4 regions of the Rahnella sp. P4_A8 genome follow, and region 4 is predicted to be linked to each of the others. Evidence: predicted binding sites of a transcription regulator. Region 4 holds the regulator's gene; each other region holds the start of a gene.
The links. The regulator PhoB, encoded in region 4, activates phosphate uptake and scavenging genes when phosphate is short. The targets are predictions, from matches to a motif close to CTGTCATAAAACTGNCNNAT.
Positions count from the first base shown of each region.

Region 1: phnC (phosphonate ABC transporter ATP-binding protein) is a predicted target of PhoB. The motif match lies at 2,844-2,863, and genes of this name have one in related genera.
Region 2: AC1DUO_RS14090 (MIP/aquaporin family protein) is a predicted target of PhoB. The motif match lies at 2,473-2,492, and genes of this name have one in related genera.
Region 3: pitA (inorganic phosphate transporter PitA) is a predicted target of PhoB. The motif match lies at 2,808-2,827, and genes of this name have one in related genera.

Region 1 is NZ_JBFUHK010000009.1:85,560-90,730, reverse strand. It holds gene AC1DUO_RS07450 (hypothetical protein) at 1-98, shown strand, start outside; gene AC1DUO_RS07445 (Yip1 family protein) at 276-866, shown strand; gene dld (D-lactate dehydrogenase) at 1,006-2,697, opposite strand; gene phnC (phosphonate ABC transporter ATP-binding protein) at 2,904-3,740, shown strand; gene phnD (phosphonate ABC transporter substrate-binding protein) at 3,809-4,741, shown strand; gene phnE (phosphonate ABC transporter, permease protein PhnE) at 4,902-5,171, shown strand, end outside.
Region 2 is NZ_JBFUHK010000025.1:27,982-33,152, reverse strand. It holds gene hslU (HslU--HslV peptidase ATPase subunit) at 1-148, shown strand, start outside; gene AC1DUO_RS14105 (1,4-dihydroxy-2-naphthoate polyprenyltransferase) at 243-1,169, shown strand; gene rraA (ribonuclease E activity regulator RraA) at 1,290-1,775, shown strand; gene zapB (septal ring assembly protein ZapB) at 1,840-2,079, opposite strand; gene AC1DUO_RS14090 (MIP/aquaporin family protein) at 2,657-3,505, shown strand; gene glpK (glycerol kinase GlpK) at 3,551-5,074, shown strand.
Region 3 is NZ_JBFUHK010000005.1:162,182-167,352, reverse strand. It holds gene uspA (universal stress protein UspA) at 17-457, opposite strand; gene uspB (universal stress protein UspB) at 795-1,130, shown strand; gene pitA (inorganic phosphate transporter PitA) at 1,231-2,736, opposite strand; gene AC1DUO_RS04850 (BaiN/RdsA family NAD(P)/FAD-dependent oxidoreductase) at 3,048-4,247, shown strand; gene AC1DUO_RS04845 (hypothetical protein) at 4,687-5,171, shown strand, end outside.
Region 4 is NZ_JBFUHK010000031.1:16,028-21,198, reverse strand. It holds gene AC1DUO_RS15620 (helix-turn-helix domain-containing protein) at 1-183, shown strand, start outside; gene phoR (phosphate regulon sensor histidine kinase PhoR) at 217-1,536, opposite strand; gene phoB (phosphate response regulator transcription factor PhoB) at 1,559-2,248, opposite strand; gene sbcD (exonuclease subunit SbcD) at 2,476-3,714, shown strand; gene sbcC (exonuclease subunit SbcC) at 3,711-5,171, shown strand, end outside.

The DNA.
Region 1 (5,171 bases), on a different contig from region 4:
TGTTTTACGATCTCATGATTAAACAGACCCGATGGATTGTCAGCATGATGCTGGTACTGGTTGGCGTGACGTTTACGGCTGCACGCTATATTCACTAACGGCGACCTGATACGGTTGATCTCCCATTACGCTGAATTGGCCGTATCAGCAAAGCTGGCAAGAGCGACTATAATATAGACAGGTCGCCACCTTCTTTATGCCCTTGTCTGACGGGCAATCCCGAAGGTTTATCACTGCGCGCTGCTGGCGGCTTTCGGCGTACAAGGGGGTGTTTCATGGCTAATCATGTCTGGGGACTGATATCCAATCCGGGTCCCGAATTGCAACAAATCCAGCGTGAGCGGGAAACCGTTTCACATGTGTATTCCCACCATGTTCTTTTAATGGCGCTCATCCCGGTTGTCTGTTCTTTCATCGGAACAACACAACTTGGCTGGAACTTCGGTGATGGCGAGAAGCTGATGGTTTCCATGTTTACCGCGTCTTATATCGCCGTCATTTTCTATGTTCTGATGCTCGCTGCTGTCGCACTGATGGGGCGGATTATCTACGGGATGGCGCGTCGTTATGACAGCCGCCCGACACTCAACAACTGTATCGTCTTTGCCGGCTACGTGGCCACACCCATGTTCCTCAGCGGGGTCGTAGCCCTGTATCCGATGGTCTGGTTATGCCTGTTTGTCGGGCTGATCGGCCTGTGTTACAGCGGATACCTGTTGTATCTCGGCATTCCTAACTTCCTCAATATCGACCGTCGCGAAGGGTTCCTGTTCTCCAGTTCAACACTGGCAATGGGCGTTCTGGTATTAGAGCTGCTTCTGGCTCTGACGGTAATTATGTGGGGTTACGGAACACAGTTATTTTAACTTAATGGCTATCTTACTTGCCATTTTGCCCCCGGGCAGTGCTCGGACTCCTCACGTACTTTATGTACGCTCCGGGTCCTCCGCGCTGTCTGGGAACAAACTGCCTGCGCCGACTACGCCATTCCTCTTTTGAAGGACATTATTCCTGCCAGTTCTTCATCTTACTGGTTTTCCCGATACCCGGATTGAAGGTGTTGGTCGGGTCTGCCTGCCGGTAGAATTCTTTCAAATGTGGTTTTGCCAGATACAAATGGCCGACGTTATGTTCGGCGGGATATTCCGCGCCTTTGGCGTCGAGCAGTTCTAACATCCTGTGTTTCAGCGCCTTGCTGTTTGCGCCTTTTTTGACGATGTAATCCTGATGGAAAACGTGGCACATGAAATGGCCGTAATACAGTTTTGCCACCAGTTGATTGTCGATATCTTCCGGCAATGTCTCGAACCAGTCGCGGTCATTGCGGCGCAGTGCGATATCCAGCGCCAGAATATCTTCCACTTCTTTTTCATGTACCGCGTGATACCGCACGGCGGCACCGGCGGCGGCAAAGCGATGCAGGAAGGCTTTCTTGCCTTCGTCGGCGGAACAGATAAAGAAATCACCCTGACCCTCACTAAAGAAACGTGTCAAAAAGGTTCGGGCTTCGTCAATACCGGGGCCGGACATTTTCAGCAGTAAGTGATGTTCAAACCGGTCACGATACTGCTTCATACGCGGTGGCAGATGATTCGGCAGGGCTTTGCTCAGACACTGCATCACGCGGTCGCTGAAATGTTTGGGCAGGAAAGGGACCTTGCTGGCGTGTGCATCGAACTTTCCTTTGGCAGTAAACATGTCTGGCATTTTGTCGGTGCCAAGTTTGTCGATCATCAGGAAAGTGTCTTTGCCATAGACTTCGGTGATATCGAAAATATCCCGGTGCATGTATTCCCCTGCCACCGGAAGGTTAGCGAAGTCACGCAGGATCTGGCGGCGTAATTCTGTCAGCACCGCCGTGTCATTGGTGCCGATGTAGAAAACCTGCTGCTGCGTTTCTGCCGGAAACGTATCGAGCCGCACGGCGAAAACCGCCAGCTTGCCCGCACAACCTGAAGCTTCAAATAAACGTCGCTCATCCGCGTTGAAACGCGACGGCGTATCCGCATCCACTTCGCGGACACGTGAGGCATAATCGTGATCCGACGCCAGACGCTGATCATGCTGGATATCGGTTTCCAGATAATCGCCTTTTTCCAGACGTGTCAGGATTTCTTCCGGCGTTTCACCAAGATTAATGCCCAGATGGTTAATCAGCCGCAATTCACCTTGTGCATCGATTTGTGCATAGAGCGCCATTTCGGTATACGCCGGGCCGCGTTTCACCAGCGATCCGCCAGAATTATTACAGATCCCGCCGACCACCGATGCGCCGATGCAGGACGAGCCAATCACTGAATGCGGTTCGCGGTTGTAGGGCTTGAGGATTTTTTCCAGCTTATACAGGGTGCTGCCGGGAAAACCGATCACCTGATGACCGCCGTCGAGTAACTGGATCGTGTCCAGTTTCAGGGTGCTGAAAATAACAATGTCGCGGTCATAGTCGTCGCCGCTGGGCGTCGAACCTTCGGTCAGCCCGGTATTGGCGGCCTGCATAATGACAATCTTGTCGGCGGCGATGCAGGTTTTGAGCAGTTGCCACTGTTGCAGCAGCGTTTGTGGAAATACGACCGCCAGCGCTTTACCGCCACCGGAGCGAAACCCTTTGCGGTAGCGTTCGGTGTTGCTGTCGCCGGTTAAAACGTGGCGGCTGCCGGCAATCTCTTTCAGCGTGGCGATGAGTGACTGATTATCCATTTCATCTTCCTTTTTTGATGGGATGCCATCTAATCATAGACTTAAATGATACTTGTTAAGTTAAACGTCATTCGGGATATGGGTTAGGTAATTTCACTTAATCTGTTGCATTTTTGTCATGCGCTGTCCATTAAATCGTCATTGATGTGTCATAAAACTCGCGCTTAATGAACGCCAGATAACGAAAGCAACCGAGAGACAGCATCATGGCGCAAGCTCAACTTAAGCTGGCACAGGCTGAATATCCTCAGACCGGGCCACAGCATCTGAACAAAGTTCTGGACGTCAAAGGCCTGGTGAAATCCTATAAATCGGGTCAGCGTGTCCTGAATGACATCAATTTTGATCTCCACGCCGGTGAGTTCGTGGCGGTAATTGGCCGTTCTGGCGCGGGTAAATCCACCCTGCTGCATGTGCTCAACGGTACGATCCCGCTCACGGATGGCAGTGTGGTATGTCATTACGAAAATGGTGAACAGCAGGAGCTGGCCGGGCTTACCGGCAAAGCATTGCGTCGCTGGCGTTCAGGCTGTGGCATGATTTTTCAGGATTTCTGCCTGGTGCCTCGTCTGGATGTCCTGACAAATGTGTTACTGGGGCGTCTCAGCCACACCTCAACGTTCAAATCATTCTTTAACCAGTTCGATGACGAAGACCGCGCCCGCGCCATCTCTTTGCTTGAATGGTTGCACATGCTGCCGCATGCATTGCAGCGTGCCGAAAACCTTTCCGGCGGCCAGATGCAGCGTGTGGCGATTTGTCGCGCGCTGATGCAGAACCCGAAAATTCTGCTGGCCGATGAACCGGTGGCGTCACTGGATCCGAAAAATACCCTGCGCATCATGAATGCGCTGAAAAAAGTCAGCGAAGAGAATATCGCCGTGATGGTCAACCTGCACTCTGTCGAGTTGGTGAAAGATTATTGCACCCGCGTTATCGGCATCGCGAAAGGGCAGATTATTTTCGACGGCCATCCGGACCAGTTAACTGAAGGCATTTTGCATCAGTTATACGGTGAAGAACACGAAGCGATAAACAGTTAAACAATAACGTTATTTATTTTGCAGTGCTTATTTCTACTTTCTCTCAATCTACACAAGGTCATCATTACATGAAGAAGTTATTACGTCTGGCAGTCTTCGTAGCAGGTTCTTTTACTGCAATGCACAGCATGGCAGAAGATGCTCCTAAAGAATTAAACTTAGGTATTCTGGGTGGCCAGAATGCCACCCAGCAAATCGGCGATAATCAGTGTGTAAAAGATTTCTTCGATAAAGAATTAAATGTGGATACCAAACTGCGTAATTCATCCGATTATTCAGGTGTTATTCAGGGGTTATTAGGTAAGAAAGTGGATATGGTATTAAGCATGTCCCCGTCATCTTTTGCTTCGGTTTATATTAATAATCCGAAAGCGGTGGATCTGGTCGGCATTGTTATTGACGATACGGATAAATCCCGGGGTTATCACTCCGTGGTTGTCGTAAAAGCCGACAGCCCGTACCAGAAATTATCTGACCTGAAAGGCAAATCATTCGGTTTCGCTGACCCGGATTCTACTTCGGGTTACCTGATCCCGAACCAGACATTCAAGAAAGAATTTGGCGGCACGACGGATAACAAATACAACAACTTCTTCTCCAGCGTGACCTTCTCCGGCGGCCATGAGCAGGATATTCTTGGCGTGCTGAACGGCCAGTTCGAAGGCGCAGTCACCTGGACTTCAATGATCGGCGACCGCGAAACCGGTTATACCTCCGGTGCATTCAACCGCATGATCCGCATGGACCATCCGGATCTGATGAAGAAAATCCGCATTATCTGGGAATCGCCATTAATTCCTAATGGTCCGATTTTAGTGCGCAGCGATTTGCCACCGGCATTTAAAGCTAAGCTGGTTTCTGCCATTAAGAAACTGGATAAAGATGACCACGCTTGTTTCGTAAAAGCGGTGGGCGGCAAACAGCATATCGGCGAAACGTCCCTGGCTGAATATCAGCAGATTATTGATATGAAGCGTGAACTGACCAAAGGCGGTCGCTAACCCGTAACTCCCTCCCCTGCGAAGGGGAGGGTTGGGGTGGGGTATTAATGGCAACTCAGGAAGCGAAAGCTTTTACCATTATTGTTTTTTTAATACCCCCTCCTGACCTCCCCCTTCGCAGGGGGAGGAATAATGATTATCGCAAATCGGAAATATTATTTTGAACAAAGACTTCAATCGTTATTACCAGCAGATACGCGGTAAACAAAAGCGGGAAGCGCTGATCTGGTCAGGGCTGATGTTGTTGTTATATCTGTGGTCAGGCAATGTTTCCGAACTTAATTTAAAAACGATTATCGTCTCCGCGCCGAGCTTCTTTGATTATATTGGTCAGACGGTGCCGGTATTACACTGGTCATTGTTATTTGCTGACGGTCATACAGAAGGTTCACTGGCGTATTGGGGATATCGTCTCAATATTCAGCTGCCG
Region 2 (5,171 bases), on a different contig from region 4:
GCATACCGTTCTGGAGCGTCTGATGGAAGATATCTCTTACGATGCCAGCGAAAGCAACGGTATCTCCATAAACATTGATGCAGATTATGTTAGAAGCCACCTTGACCAGCTGGTAGCTGATGAAGATCTGAGCCGTTTTATCTTATAATTTGCTCATACGTTCCGAAAGTGATCTTCAGGGAGGCGTTTGCCTCCCTGATTTTTTTAGATTTCGGACTGATTCTTCACCTGAGAAATCACCTATGAGCACAATCACGCCTTTCACTCCGACAACCCCCGCCCGCGCCTGGCTCGAAAGCCTGCGCCCGAAAACCTTGCCACTGGCGTTTGCTTCTATCGTTATGGGTTCTGCCATTGCCAGCCTGCAAGGCGTTTTCCATCCGCTCATTGCACTACTGGCGCTGCTGACTGCGGGCTGTTTGCAAATTTTGTCAAATCTGGCGAATGACTATGGCGATGCCGAGAAAGGCAGTGACACGCCGGAACGCGTCGGGCCCTTACGCGGCATGCAAAAGGGCCTGATTACCGCCGGGCAGATGAAGCGCGCGATTATCCTGACCATCGCGCTGACCCTTATCTGCGGTACTGCGCTTATTGCCGTGGCCTGTCATAAGCCTAGTGACGTGGTCGGGTTTCTGATCCTCGGCTTGCTGTCGATTGGCGCCGCCATTACCTATACCGTCGGCACACGACCTTATGGCTACATGGGACTTGGCGATATTTCCGTGCTGATCTTCTTCGGCTGGATCAGTGTCGCAGGGACGTTTTATTTACAGGCAGGCTATTTCGACTGGATCGTAATGCTTCCGGCGACGGCGACAGGTTTGCTGTCCACTGCGGTACTCAATATCAATAATTTGCGCGATATCGAAACCGACAGCGCCAACGGCAAGAATACCCTGGCGGTTCGCCTCGGGCCGGTTAACGCACGACGCTATCACGCCATCATTCTGACCGCCGCCGTGCTGTGTCTGGTGATTTTCTCCGCCCTGCACCTGCCTCACTGGACCGGCTGGCTGTTTATTCTGGCGCTCCCAATGCTGGCAAAACATCTGATACGGGTGATGAAATCGACAACATCCACTGAAGTCCGCCCGTTGCTGGAACATATGGTAAAAACCGCGTTGCTGACTAACGTCTTGTTTGCAGTGGGTCTGTTGCTCAATTGAGTAAAGTTGGCCTGATGTGCGTTTATCAGGTCACTTTTCACATTTAACAATTGATGATTTTGCCAACATCCGCCGGAAAGGGATATACTGAACACTCATGCAGCAACCAGATGAAATCCTATGAAATACGATACTTCCGAACTTTGCGACATCTACCATGAAGAAGTGAATGTCGTTGAACCCTTGTTCTCCAACTTTGGCGGCCGTACTTCATTTGGCGGGCAAATCACCACCGTGAAATGCTTCGAAGATAATGGCTTGCTTTATGACCTGCTGGAAGAAAATGGCCGTGGCCGTGTATTAGTGATCGATGGTGGCGGTTCTGTTCGTCGCGCACTGCTGGATGCCGGACTGGCACGCCTTGCATTGCAAAACGAATGGGAAGGCATCGTGATTTACGGTGCAGTCCGTCAGGTTGATGATCTCGAAGAGCTGGATCTGGGTATCCAGGCGATGGCGGCTATCCCGGCTGGCGCAGGCAGTGAAGGGATTGGCGAAAGCGACATTCGTGTCAATTTCGGCGGCGTCACCTTCTTCTCCGGCGACCATCTTTATGCCGATAATACCGGTATCGTGCTGTCCGAAGACCCGCTCGATATTGAGTGATTTCCTTCTGAGCACAACAAAAAAGGACGCCAAGGCGTCCTTTTTTATTTGGAATATGAAGTAATTAAACTTCTTCCATTTTTCCCAACAATGCACGCAGACGATCCTGCCATACGTGTTGTTCTTCTTTCAGCTGCGCATTTTCACGCACCAGAGACTCATGGTTGCCGCTGGCTTGCTGAACTTCCTGAGACAGGGTGTTGTTCTGCTCTTTCAGTTCTTCGATTTCCATCTGCAACAGAGTAATGGTATCAATCGCTTGCTGAACTTTAGCTTCTAATTTCTCAAATACTTCAAATGACATTTTTCGGTCCCCTTATGTTCGCAAGGCGCACATCTTATGTTCTGCCGCATCGTCCGGACACGGCTCAAAAATTCCTGCACTCCGTCGATTTTTATAACGAATTCATCAGAGAATTGCGCAAAACCAGCGTGTGTCTTAACGGGTGATTGTATGTAGCCAGCTTTGTTCTGTCTACCCGCAACCCCTTTATCCACGCAGTCTGTTGCAATTTAACAGCGCCGGGTATCAGGAAATGCTTAAAAAGCAGCGTCACACACCAGAAATACTGTTTAATGCCGAATAACCTTAGCCGCTGCGCGGGAAGGCATGTTGATGTTCGTTTGTCACAAATGGCGGCTGAAAATGTTAAATCATGGACTTTTTGCGCTGCATCAAGTTCCAACAATACGCGAAATCGCTCATTTTTATGACGCGACACACAAAATTTGATTTCGCTATTTCTCGTTTATGCTCGTTAACGATAAATTCACATTACGTTCTCATTTAATGATGAACGCCAAAATCCGATTACGTTGACAAACGACATAACAGAAAAATTATAACTAACCATTAACATCATCCTTAGCAGGATCAAACTATGAGCCAAACCATGAGTTCCACATTAAAAGGTCAGTGCATCGCTGAGTTTCTGGGTACCGGGCTTATCATTTTCTTTGGTGCGGGCTGTGTCGCAGCAATGAAACTTGCCGGGGCAACCTTTGGCCAGTGGGAAATCAGTATTATCTGGGGTCTGGGTGTGGCAATGGCCATCTACCTGACTGCCGCCATCTCCGGCGCACACCTGAATCCGGCGGTGACCGTCGCACTTTGTTTGTTTGCAAACTTTGAAGGACGCAAAGTTCTGCCTTACATCATTGCGCAGGTCGCGGGAGCTTTCTGCGCCGCCGCACTGGTCTACGGCCTTTACTACAACCTGTTCTTCGATTTTGAGCAAAGCCACAACATGGTGCGCGGCAGCGTCGAAAGTCTGGATCTGGCCGGTATTTTCTCTACCTATCCAAACCCGCACATCAGCGTATTGCAGGCGTTTCTGGTAGAAACGGTGATTACGGCCATTCTGATGGCGCTGATCCTCGGCCTGACCGATGACGGCAACGGCATTCCACGTGGTCCGCTGGCGCCATTGCTGATCGGTATCCTGATCGCGGTTATCGGTGCCTCCATGGGGCCACTGACCGGATTCGCCCTGAACCCGGCACGTGACTTTGGTCCGAAAGTCTTCGCCTACTTCGCTGGCTGGGGCAAGGTTGCCTTCACCGGCGCGCGCGATATTCCTTATTTCCTGGTGCCGATTTTTGGCCCGCTGCTCGGTGCTTCTCTGGGTGCCATCGCGTATAAAGCGCTGATCGGCCGCCATTTGCCAAATCAGATTAATGAGCCGGCAGAAGAAAAAGCACCTCAGCCATCCAAACAGCATAAGGCCTGATCGGCTAAACTGTTCCATAGCTTACTCATTCGCAGGATGAATATTATGTCAGCAGATACGACTCACGAAAAAAAATACATTGTTGCACTCGACCAGGGTACAACCAGTTCACGCGCGGTAGTGCTGGATCACGATGCCAATATCGTCAGCGTGTCACAACGCGAATTCACCCAGATCTACCCTAAGTCAGGCTGGGTTGAGCACGACCCGATGGAAATCTGGTCATCGCAAAGCTCGGTGCTGGTGGAAGTGCTGGCGAAAGCCGACATTAACTCCGATCAGATTGCCGGTATCGGTATCACCAACCAGCGCGAAACCACCATCGTGTGGGAAAAAGAAACTGGCAAGCCAATCTATAACGCGATTGTCTGGCAATGTCGCCGAACTGCTGACATCTGCGAAAAACTGAAAAAAGACGGTCTGGAAGAATACATTCGCCATAACACCGGCCTGGTTATCGACCCTTACTTCTCCGGCACCAAACTGAAGTGGATCCTCGACAACGTTGAAGGCTCTCGCGAACGCGCTAAACGCGGCGAACTGCTGTTCGGCACCGTCGACACCTGGTTGGTCTGGAAAATGACGCAGGGACGTGTTCACGTGACGGATTACACCAACGCTTCGCGTACCATGCTGTTCAACATCCATGATCTGCAATGGGATGAGCGCATGCTGGAAGTGCTGGATATTCCACGTGAAATGCTGCCGGAAGTTCGCTCTTCTTCTGAGATTTACGGCCAGACCAACATTGGTGGTAAAGGCGGTACGCGTATTCCTATCGCTGGCATCGCAGGTGACCAGCAGGCGGCGCTCTATGGTCAGCTGTGTGTACAACCGGGTATGGCGAAAAACACCTACGGCACTGGCTGCTTCCTGCTGATGAATACCGGTACTGAAGCGGTCGCCTCTAAAAATGGCCTGCTGACTACCATCGCCTGCGGCCCGCGCGGCGAAGTCAACTACGCGCTGGAAGGGGCTGTGTTTGTCGGCGGTGCGTCCATTCAGTGGCTGCGTGATGAACTGAAGCTGATCAGCGACGCAACTGACTCCGAATATTTCGCCATGAAAGTGAAAGACACGAACGGCGTTTACGTAGTGCCTGCCTTTACCGGCCTCGGCGCCCCTTACTGGGATCCGTATGCCCGCGGCGCAATCTTCGGTCTGAGCCGTGGTGCGAACAGCAACCACATCATCCGCGCGACGCTGGAATCTATCGCTTACCAGACCCGCGACGTACTGGATGCCATGCAGGCAGACTCGGGCGCTCGTCTGCAGGCACTGCGTGTGGACGGCGGTGCGGTGGCCAACAACTTCCTGATGCAATTCCAGTCAGACATTCTTGGCACCCGCGTTGAGCGCCCTGAAGTGCTGGAAGTCACCGCGCTGGGTTCTGCTTTCCTGGCAGGTCTGGCCGTCGGCTTCTGGAACGACCTGGAAGAAGTGCGCAGCAAAGCGACCATCGAACGTGAATTCCGCCCAAGCATTGAAACGACGGAACGTAATGTCCGCTATAAAGGCTGGCAAAAAGCGGTGGCACGCGTTCGTTCGTGGGAAGATCACGACGAGTAATCGCCAGATATTATCACCAACACCCCTTTCTGAAACTCCCCATCCGGGGAGTTTTTTTATGCACCTTTCCCGTTGTGCTAAAATCTGCGCCACAGAT
Region 3 (5,171 bases), on a different contig from region 4:
TTAACAACAACGCCTCTTATTCTTCTTCTTCCTCATCGCGCAACGGCACGATCAGCATGTCGATATGAACGGTGTTGATTAGCTGGCGTGCGGAGGACATCAGTTTGCTCCAGAAATCCTGGTGATGGCCGCACAGTACTAAGTCCATGCCATATTTGTTGATGGCATCCACCAGCACCTGCGCTAAATCACCGCTGCCGCTCAGGGTTTCTGAAATCGGATAGCCGGCATTTTGCGACAGTTCGTTCAACGCGTGATGCGTTTCTTCGGAAATACGTTTCTGCATGTCACCCAGATTAACGTCGATCAGACCGGTATACAGGTCGGAATAGTTTACATCAACGTGGATCAGGGACACTTTGGCGTTATACGGACGCGCCATGGAAACGGCTTTCTCGACCAGAACTTTGCTCTCCGGTGACAAGTCCACAGCAATAAGTATGTGTTTGTAAGCCATAAGAAAACTCCTTCCATAAGTCGGTTAATAGCAATATCAGCATCATGCAAAACTCATGACTTCAGTATAGCGCCAAAAGGGTTAAATAAATCAAGCATACAGATCCCATTTCCGTTTCCGGCTATGTATAGATATAAATAATATGAACAGTTACGGATTCGTTTCCTACACTGAATAATGCAGGCGTCTCCTGTTTTGGCAATCTTCTGTGATAGGGCAAGAGGGCGGGCGAACGTAGCCCGGGGGTGTGAAATTGCGGAAAGGCAGGGCGAAACGCCGGGTGTGTGCCAGCACGACGGGCGCATTGCGCGGTGTCAGTTCGCCTTGAGGGGGAATCATGATCAGTCCCGTTGCGCTGTTTTGGGCTTTATGTTTTGTGTGTGTAGTGAATATGCTGCGCTATTACTCTTCTTTGCGCGCATTGCTGGTGGTTCTGCGAGGGTGTGATCCGCTGCTGTATCAGTACGTTGATGGAGGAGGATTTTTTACGTCTCACGGTCAGCCCAGCAAGCAAATAAGGTTGGTACGCTATATTTATGCTCAGCGCTACGTTGAACATCACGATCCTGAGTTTATCCGCCGTTGTGAACGGGTTCGCGGTCAGTTTATCCTGACAACAGCATTGGTCGGTTTAATATTAATCAGTATGTTAGCCATGCTGATTTGGTATTAGAAACGGAAAGAAACGCGAGGGAGGATGCGTGAAAAAGGAAACAAAAAAGGCGACCTGCTGAGCAAGGTCGCCTTTTTATTTCATGTCGGTCAGACAATCATCAGATCAGCTTCAGTGCAATCCAGTACAGGACACCGGAGAGCACAATCGACACAGGCAGGGTTAAGACCCACGCCATCGCGATGTTTTTCACGGTTTTCGACTGCACACCGCCACCATCGACAATCATGGTTCCTGCGACCGCAGAAGACAGCACGTGCGTGGTGGATACCGGCATGCCGGTATAGCTGGCTACGCCGATGGAGACCGCCGCCGTGAGCTGTGCAGACAGACCCTGTGCGTAAGTCATGCCTTTCTTACCAATCTTCTCACCGATAGTGGTTGCGACACGTTTCCAGCCAATCATCGTACCCAGCGCCAGTGCCAGTGCCACAGCGATAATGATCCAGATAGGCGCGTATTCAACGGTTTGCAGAATGTCTGTTTTCAGCTCGCCGAGGAAGCGTTTGTCTGCAGGAGAGGTTTCCGGCAGCTTGGCCACTTTATCCGCAGTATCAGAAACACACATCAGCAGGCGACGCATATGGCTGCGTTCTTCCGGTGCCAGGTCGCTGTAAGACTGAAGATTGGTCAGCAGGGTTTGCGCGCGGCCGATAGCGTCAAGTGCGTGGCTGCTGTCGCAGTGGAACACTTTAGGCTCATCGGTCGGTGCGATATTGACGTCCGGTGCCGGCACTATTGGCGTCTGTGCAACCACGTGCGGCACGGCATCAACATGTTGCTGATAATACTGGCCGAGGTGTGTCACGGCGTCGCGGGTACGGGTAATGTCGTAACCGGTCGCGTTCATATTCACCACAAAACCGGCTGGCGCCACGCCAATCAGCACCAGCATGATCAGACCGATACCCTTCTGACCATCGTTAGCGCCGTGAGAGAAACTCACGCCGATAGCCGACAGAATCAGACCTGTACGTGTCCAGAATGGCGGTTTTTTCTTGCCGTCTTTCTTCTCACGTTCCGCCGGTGTCAGGTGGATACGGGCATGTTTCTTATTGCCACTCCAGTAACGGCGCAGCAGGAAAATCATGGTACCGGCGATAATCATCCCGACCAGCGGAGAGATAATCAGCGAAGCAAAAATACCAATCATTTTAGGGATGTTTAACGCATCGACCACGGAAGTGTGAGTCATTAATGCATTGGTCAGCCCTACGCCAATGATGGCGCCGATAAGGGTGTGGGAGCTGGACGCCGGCAGGCCGAAATACCAGGTACCGAGGTTCCAGATGATCGCGGCCAGTAACATAGAGAACACCATGGCAAGGCCATGAGCAGAACCCACATTGAGCAGCAAATCGGTTGGCAGTAAATGAACGATGGCATAGGCCACACTCAAACCACCGAGCAGGACGCCAAAGAAGTTAAATACCCCTGCCATCACGACCGCTAATTGCGAACGCATTGCCCGGGTATAGATGACGGTTGCCACTGCGTTGGCCGTATCATGAAAACCGTTAATGGCTTCATAGAACAGAACAAACAGTAACGCGAGAATCAATAACGAACCGGTATGAATATCCAATCCGGCAAATAGATGCAGCATAATTGTTACGCCAGTTAGTGGTCATGAACGCCGCGCATTATCTGCGAGAACAGGGGGACGGGAAAAGGAAAATATGACATTTTTTTGACTAAAAACAGTTCAATGTTTGGCTTTATTTCAATTAAGTATTTATCTATCAATATGTTATTCCTCCTTTGAACGCAGAAACATTTACTTACGACGTCCGGCAAGCAGTCTGTCTGGCTGGTTTAACAGCCCTCCGTCCCTTACAATCCGCGACTCAAAGCCCTGGTTAACAGGGCAAACCTTATCTAAAACGTAGTTGAATTTCCGGAAAAGAGAGGCCAAAAGTGGAACAGGTTGATGTGGTAGTCATTGGTGCAGGTGCGGCAGGCATGTTCTGCGCAGCACAGGCCGGACAGGGTGGCTGCCGTGTTCTGCTGCTGGATAACGGCAAAAAAACCGGGCGAAAAATTCTGATGTCAGGCGGCGGACGCTGCAATTTCACCAACCTTTATGCCGAACCCGCTGCCTATCTTTCCGAAAACCCGCATTTCTGTAAATCCGCGCTGGCGCGTTACACCCAGTGGGATTTCATCGATATGGTCAACCGTTACGGCATCGCCTGGCACGAGAAAACGCTCGGGCAGCTATTCTGCGACGACTCGGCGCAGCAAATCGTCACCATGCTCGATAAAGAATGCGAGCAGGGCAATGTCGATGTGCGCTTGCGCAGCGAGATTTCCGACGTGCAGAAAACCGAAAATGGCTTTGTTATCAAAGTGAATGGCTCAACTGTAAGCACTCACTCACTTGTTATTGCCAGCGGCGGGCTTTCCATGCCAGGGCTGGGCGCGACACCCTTCGGTTACCGTCTGGCGGAACAGTTTGGCCTGAAAGTACTGCCGACCCGCGCCGGTCTGGTGCCATTTACCCTGCACAAGCCGCTGCTCGATCACTTGCAGACGCTTTCCGGGGTGTCAGTCCCGGCGGTGCTTACTGCTGAAGACGGCACTGTCTTCCGTGAAAGCATTCTTTTTACCCATCGTGGCATGTCCGGCCCGGCCGTTTTACAGCTTTCCAGTTACTGGCAGCCTGGCGAGTTTGTGAGCGTTAACTTACTTCCTGATGTCGATCTGGCGGCGTTTCTGAATGCACAGCGTCAGGAACACCCAAATCAGAGTCTGAAAAACACGCTGGCGATGCAACTGCCGAAGCGTCTGGTCGAATGCCTGCAAACGCTGGGGCAGTTGCCGGACGTGACACTGAAACAGCTGAACGTGCCGCAGCAGGCCGAACTGGTTGAGCAACTGCAAAACTGGCAGGTACAGCCGAACGGCACCGAAGGTTACCGCACGGCAGAAGTCACACTCGGCGGCGTCGATACCAAAGAATTATCTTCAAAAACGATGGCGGCAGCGAAAGTCCCCGGCCTGTATTTCATCGGCGAAGTGGTGGATGTGACCGGCTGGCTGGGCGGATACAATTTCCAGTGGGCATGGAGCTCGGCGTGGGCATGTGCGCAGGATCTGGTGGCTGTTCTGGAATAATACAGACGGTGATCTGAATAAATAGTTTGTGATCTAACCTGAATTTGAGACATTAAAGTTCGTGATCTAGAGCACCTCTACAAAAAATCTAATTTTGATGTCAAACAGGACAATCTCCCCCCTCAAAAGCAGAAAAACACTACATATGGTAGCAGTCGCAGATGGGCGGCATAGCATATGTAGTGTTTAGCGAACGGTTCACGCTGGTGGCATGAGGAAGTTGGGCAGTCTGGGTATAAAGCCCAATTCGGAAAAACTCTATTACGCAGCCTGCCCGTAAACCCGAATCTCACCGGCGAGCAAGGCCGCTGGGGAAATCACAGTGCATCATGAAGCGGGGAGGGCCGGCATGTATAAAGACGAAGCCTCTTTTAATATATCCACTGCCGAAGGGGGAGTATACTCACACGCTGGGAACTGGCTAATAAAAGGAATTAGCATGAGCAATTATGAGGAAATCGCCACACGCATTGCCGATATCATTATTTCACCTGACTCAGTATTAGGGTTTGTTCACGGTGCGCTCTCCGTACCCGTCGATCTTGGATATATGGCTTATGGTGTATTTGACACTGATTCACATTACGCCCACGAAACACAAACCATTAGAATCATCCATGCAATCAAAAATGGAATCCTCAATTATGATCGGATTCTAGACGCGATAAAGACGGTTTTCGAAAAGTTTGATAAATACGTTTCAGAAAGCAAACAAAACAAAATATACAGCCGGTCTTTATTTTCAATAATAGGTCGCACTGCAACTAACTCTGTAATTTCAGCAAAAATAGCCACGGCGATTGCTCAGCGTGCTGGATTGGCAGTCACAGTGCGGGGTGGTCTTGTTGGTAATTTATTGCTGATAGGTGGAATGAAAGAACGCTGTATCAGAACATCAGAAGCTCTCAGCATAGACGAACCTGA
Region 4 (5,171 bases):
TCTGCTGAACGCATTCGCGCTTTGCGTGAAAAAGAAAAAATCAGTCAGGGCGTACTGGCAAGACTCATCAATATGTCCGCCAACAGCATTCAAAAATGGGAGCGGGATGAAACCAAACCCACCGGAGCGGCGCTGATCTTACTGATGCTAATTGAAGAAAAAGGTTTACAGATCATCTGCTAAAAGAAGCCACAGCTTGTTGCTGTGGCTTGATTTTTATCCCTTTACGCCGCTTTGGCTGGCCTGTTCCTGAGGAACAATCAACTTCGGCGCCAGCATAAACATAAACCGGGTACCGACGCCGACTTCACTCATGACTTCAAGTTTCGTGTGGTGATGGCTGAGCGCATGTTTGACGATTGCCAGTCCCAGTCCGCTGCCGCCGGTCTGACGTGAACGGGCTTTATCGACGCGGTAGAAACGTTCGGTCAGGCGCGGCAGGTGCTGCGGCGCAATGCCCGGTCCGTTGTCGCTGATCTGGAACTGTGCGCCATGCGGCGTTTGTTGCCAGCTGACTTCAATCCGTGTCCCCGCTGGCGTGTGGTTAACCGCGTTATACACCAGGTTCGACACCGCGCTGCGCAGTTGATCTTCATTACCAAAGACCTTCAGCTTGTCGTTTACGCGAAACACCACTTCATGCCTGCCGTTGCTTAACGTTTGCACTTCACGTTCGAGCATGCCGAGCATCACCGGAATATCGACTTTCTCGTGCAAATCAATATTCGCTGAGGCTTCGATTTTCGACAGCGTCAGCAGCTGCTTCACCAGCCCGTCCATGCGCCGCGTCTGTTCCTGCATGGTATCCAGCGCTTTAGTGCGGAAAGGCTCTTCCAGCTTGGCGTCTTCCATCATTTCCAGATACCCCTGCAATACCGTCAATGGGGTTCTCAGTTCATGACTGACGTTAGCGAAGAAGTTACGCCGTGCGCCTTCAAGCTGACGCATCTGGGTCACGTCGCGTGCCACCATCAGCAGTTGTCCTTCGGAATAAGGCATGACGCGAAACTCGACATAATGCTCATTATTGAGTTGTAAATTCAGCGCCCGGCTGAAATCGCGGGTCTGGATCCACAGCCGGAATTCCGGATAACGCAGCAGGTTGAAGATATGTTGCCCGTTATCTTCCGGCCAGCGGAAACCGAGCAAATCCTGCGCCAGTCCGTTACACCAGAAAATATTGCCATCTTCAGTGGTCAGCACCACGGCATCCGGCAGCGATTCGGCACCGCTGCGAAAACGTTTGATGAGCTGACCTAATTCCCGACGGCGACGCCGGTTGCGTATCTGCATCTGGTTCAGCCCGTAAAACAGCGGCTCCCAGCTCCAGCGCCCATTCGGTGGCGTAATGCTGCGGTCGAGCCACAGCCAGTGAGAGAGTTTAAGCTGGTTGTAATAATTCCAGCCCAGTGCCGCCATCAGCGACACCAGGAGGAGCCAGCCGAAATGGCCGACGAAGATACCGAGAATTAACGCTGGCAGGCAAAAGAGAAACAATTCACCCGCCAGTCGTTTCCATGACAAACGTTCTAGCACACAGATTCTCCGCTGTGAGGGCTCAATAACGCGTTGAAAAACGGTATCCGGTACCACGAACAGTCTGGATCATTCTGTCATGTCCACTGGTTTCCAGCGCCTTACGTAAACGACGAATATGCACGTCAACCGTGCGATCTTCCACATAAACGTTAGTGCCCCAGACGTTATTGAGCAACTGTTCGCGGCTGTATACACGTTCGGAATGGGTCATAAAGAAGTGTAATAACTTAAATTCGGTCGGCCCCATATCGAGCGCCTGCTCGTTGGCCATTACCCGGTGAGACGACGGATCCAGGCTTAAACCCTGCATGTCGATCACTTCTTCCACCGCCATTGGCGAGATGCGACGCATCACGGCTTTAATGCGGGCAACCAGTTCTTTCGGAGAAAACGGTTTAGTGATGTAATCATCGGCACCCACTTCAAGGCCGCGCACCCGATCTTCTTCTTCACCGCGTGCGGTCAGCATCATCACCGGAATTTCGCGGGTCAGTGCCTCACGTTTAAGATGCTTAATAAACTGAATACCGGAACCGCCAGGTAACATCCAGTCAAGCAGGATCAGTTCAGGGTAAGGTTCAACAAGCTGCCCAATCGCTGAATCAAAATCCTCAGCTTCTACGGCCTGATAGCCATTTTGTTCCAGTACAAAACACACCATTTCACGGATTGGAGCTTCGTCTTCAACCACCAATATACGTCTAGCCATCGTAGGTCCTGCCAATAGGTTAGCGATCTTTTATTTGATTGCGGGCGCCATTATGCGTCAGTTTTGTGACAGATTTATGAATGAAAAGAATGGTTCATTACAGTCAACTATGACAGATAATTTCCGGCCATCTTGCTGAAATTGGTCTGATTTATCGGGGACAGCTTCCCCTGCCGACGTTTATACTTTACCTCATTGTCGTCATCCAGGGTTCATACGGGAGTCTCATGCGCCTGATCCACACCTCAGACTGGCACCTCGGCCAGTACTTTTTCACTAAAAGCCGTGCAGCCGAACATCAGGCATTTTTGCGCTGGCTGACTGGTCAGGTGCAACAACATCAGGTCGACGCCGTGATTGTCGCGGGCGATATTTTCGACACGGGATCCCCACCCAGTTATGCCCGCGAATTGTATAACCGCTTCGTGGTGGAATTACAGCAAACCGGCTGCCAGCTGGTGGTGCTGGCTGGTAACCACGATTCTGTCGCCACGCTCAATGAATCGCGCGAGCTCCTTTCCTGCCTGAATACGCGGGTGATTGCCACCGTCGGTGAAAACCTTTCTGAACAGATTTTAGTGCTCAGTCAGCGTGACGGGAAACCCGGCGCGATACTGTGCGCTATCCCGTTTTTACGCCCGCGTGATCTGCTCGCCAGCCAGGCGGGACAGTCCGGCAGCGACAAGCAACTGGCATTGCAGGAAGCCATCGCCGCGCATTATGACGCGCTCTGGCAGGCTGCGCAGGCCAGACGTGACGAACTGGGCATGCCGCTGCCTATTATTGCGACCGGCCATCTGACGACTGTCGGTGTCAGTACCTCAGATTCCGTGCGCGACATCTATATAGGTACGCTCGATGCGTTTCCGGCGCAGGCCTTTCCGCCGGTCGATTATGTGGCACTGGGTCATATTCACCGTGCACAATGCGTCGCCAAAACCGAACATATCCGTTACAGCGGCTCGCCGATTGCCCTGAGTTTTGACGAACTGAGCAAAGCTAAAAGTGTGTACTTACTTGATTTTGATGGTGCGACGCTCAACGCCATCGACACACTGGAAATCCCGGTTTTCCAGCCGATGCAGATAATCAAAGGCTCGCTGGTGGAGATTGAACAACAACTGGCACAGTTCGAAGGCGGTGATCCGGCCAAACCGGTGTGGCTCGATATTGAAGTCTCCACCCAGGATTATCTCAGCGACATCCAGCGACGCATTCAGGCGCTGACGGAAGATCTGCCGGTAGAAGTCGTGCTGTTACGCCGCAGCAAAGAACAGCGCATCAACAGTATTGAGCAGCAGGAAAAAGAAACCCTCAGCGAACTGAGCGTCAGCGACGTGTTTGAACGACGACTGGCGCTGGAACCGGCCCCTGACGAGCCGCGTCAGGCTCGGATGCGCACGTTGTTTGCGCAGGTGGTTGAACAGGTTACCAACGGTCAGAACGCGGAGGATAGCGCACAATGAAAATTCTCAGCCTGCGTTTAAAAAACCTGAACTCGCTGGAAGGCGAATGGAAAATTGATTTCACCGCCGAGCCGTTTGCCAGCAACGGATTATTCGCCATCACCGGTCCGACCGGTGCGGGGAAAACCACCCTGCTCGATGCCATTTGTCTGGCGCTTTATCATCAGACGCCACGGCTGAACATTACACCAAGCCAGAATGAACTGATGACCCGCCACACCGCAGAATCGCTGGCCGAGGTGGAGTTTGAAGTCAAAGGTGTGGGTTACCGCGCTTTCTGGAGCCAGCGCCGCGCCAAAAATTCCCCTGACGGCAATCTGCAGGCACCGAAAGTCGAGCTGGCGTTACTGGCCGACGGCAAAATTCTGGCGGATAAAGTGCGCGATAAACTCGATGCCATCGCCACACTGACCGGGCTGGATTTCGGTCGTTTCACCAAATCCATGATGCTTTCACAGGGGCAGTTCGCCGCGTTTCTGAATGCCGATGCCAACGACCGCGCCGAATTGCTGGAAGAACTGACCGGCACCGAGATTTACGGTCTGCTTTCTCAACGCGTGTTTGAGCAACATAAAGAAGCGCGCATTGCGCTGGACGGTCTGCATCAGCGTATGGCCGGAATCGAACTGCTCAGCGAAGAACAGCGCCAGACGCTCGAATCACAACGTGCTGAACTGAACGCGCAGGAAATCAGCCTCAGTCAGCAGGCGCAGCAGCGCCAGCAGGATCTGAACTGGCTGCAACAGTGGCAGCAGGTGCAGCAAAAACAGCAGCAGTCTCAGCAACAACTGACCGCCGCAGAGCAGGAAAATCTGGCCGCCGCGCCGCAGTTACAGCAACTGGCGCGCAGCGAACCGGCAGAAAAACTGCGTCCGTTACTCAATGATCGCCAGCGCTGTCAGGATGACGCGCAGCGCCTTCAGCAATTACTGATACAACTGACGCAGCAGCAGGAGCAGCAGATTGCACAGATGACGCCGCTGAGTCTGGCGGTGGAACAGGCGCACACTGCGCGGCAGAAACAGGCGGAAGAACAGCGCCAGATGCAAACGCTGATCGAAGAAAAAATCCTGCCACTGGATAGCGAAATCGCGCAATGGCGCAAATCGCTGGTGGAAACACAACAGGCGGTCAGCGAGTCGCAGAAACAGGCTGGTGAACATAGCGCGACGCTGCAGCAAATCACGGCGGAACGTCAGAAACTGGATGAGGAAAGCCGCCAGCATCACACCCGTCAGGCCGCGCTGACTGAGGCCCTTAACGTCGCACAACAACGTCAGGCTGAACTGGAAAAACAGTACCCGCAGGTAGTGTTACAGAAACGTCAAACCGAACTCATGCAGCTCCGGCCGGTGCGGCAGCAGCTGTTTTCACTCGCGCAAATCTTCCCGCAACTGAACCAGCGCGTGCAGCAACAGCATAAAGATTTTGCGCAGTACCAGACGCTGCTGGCCGAA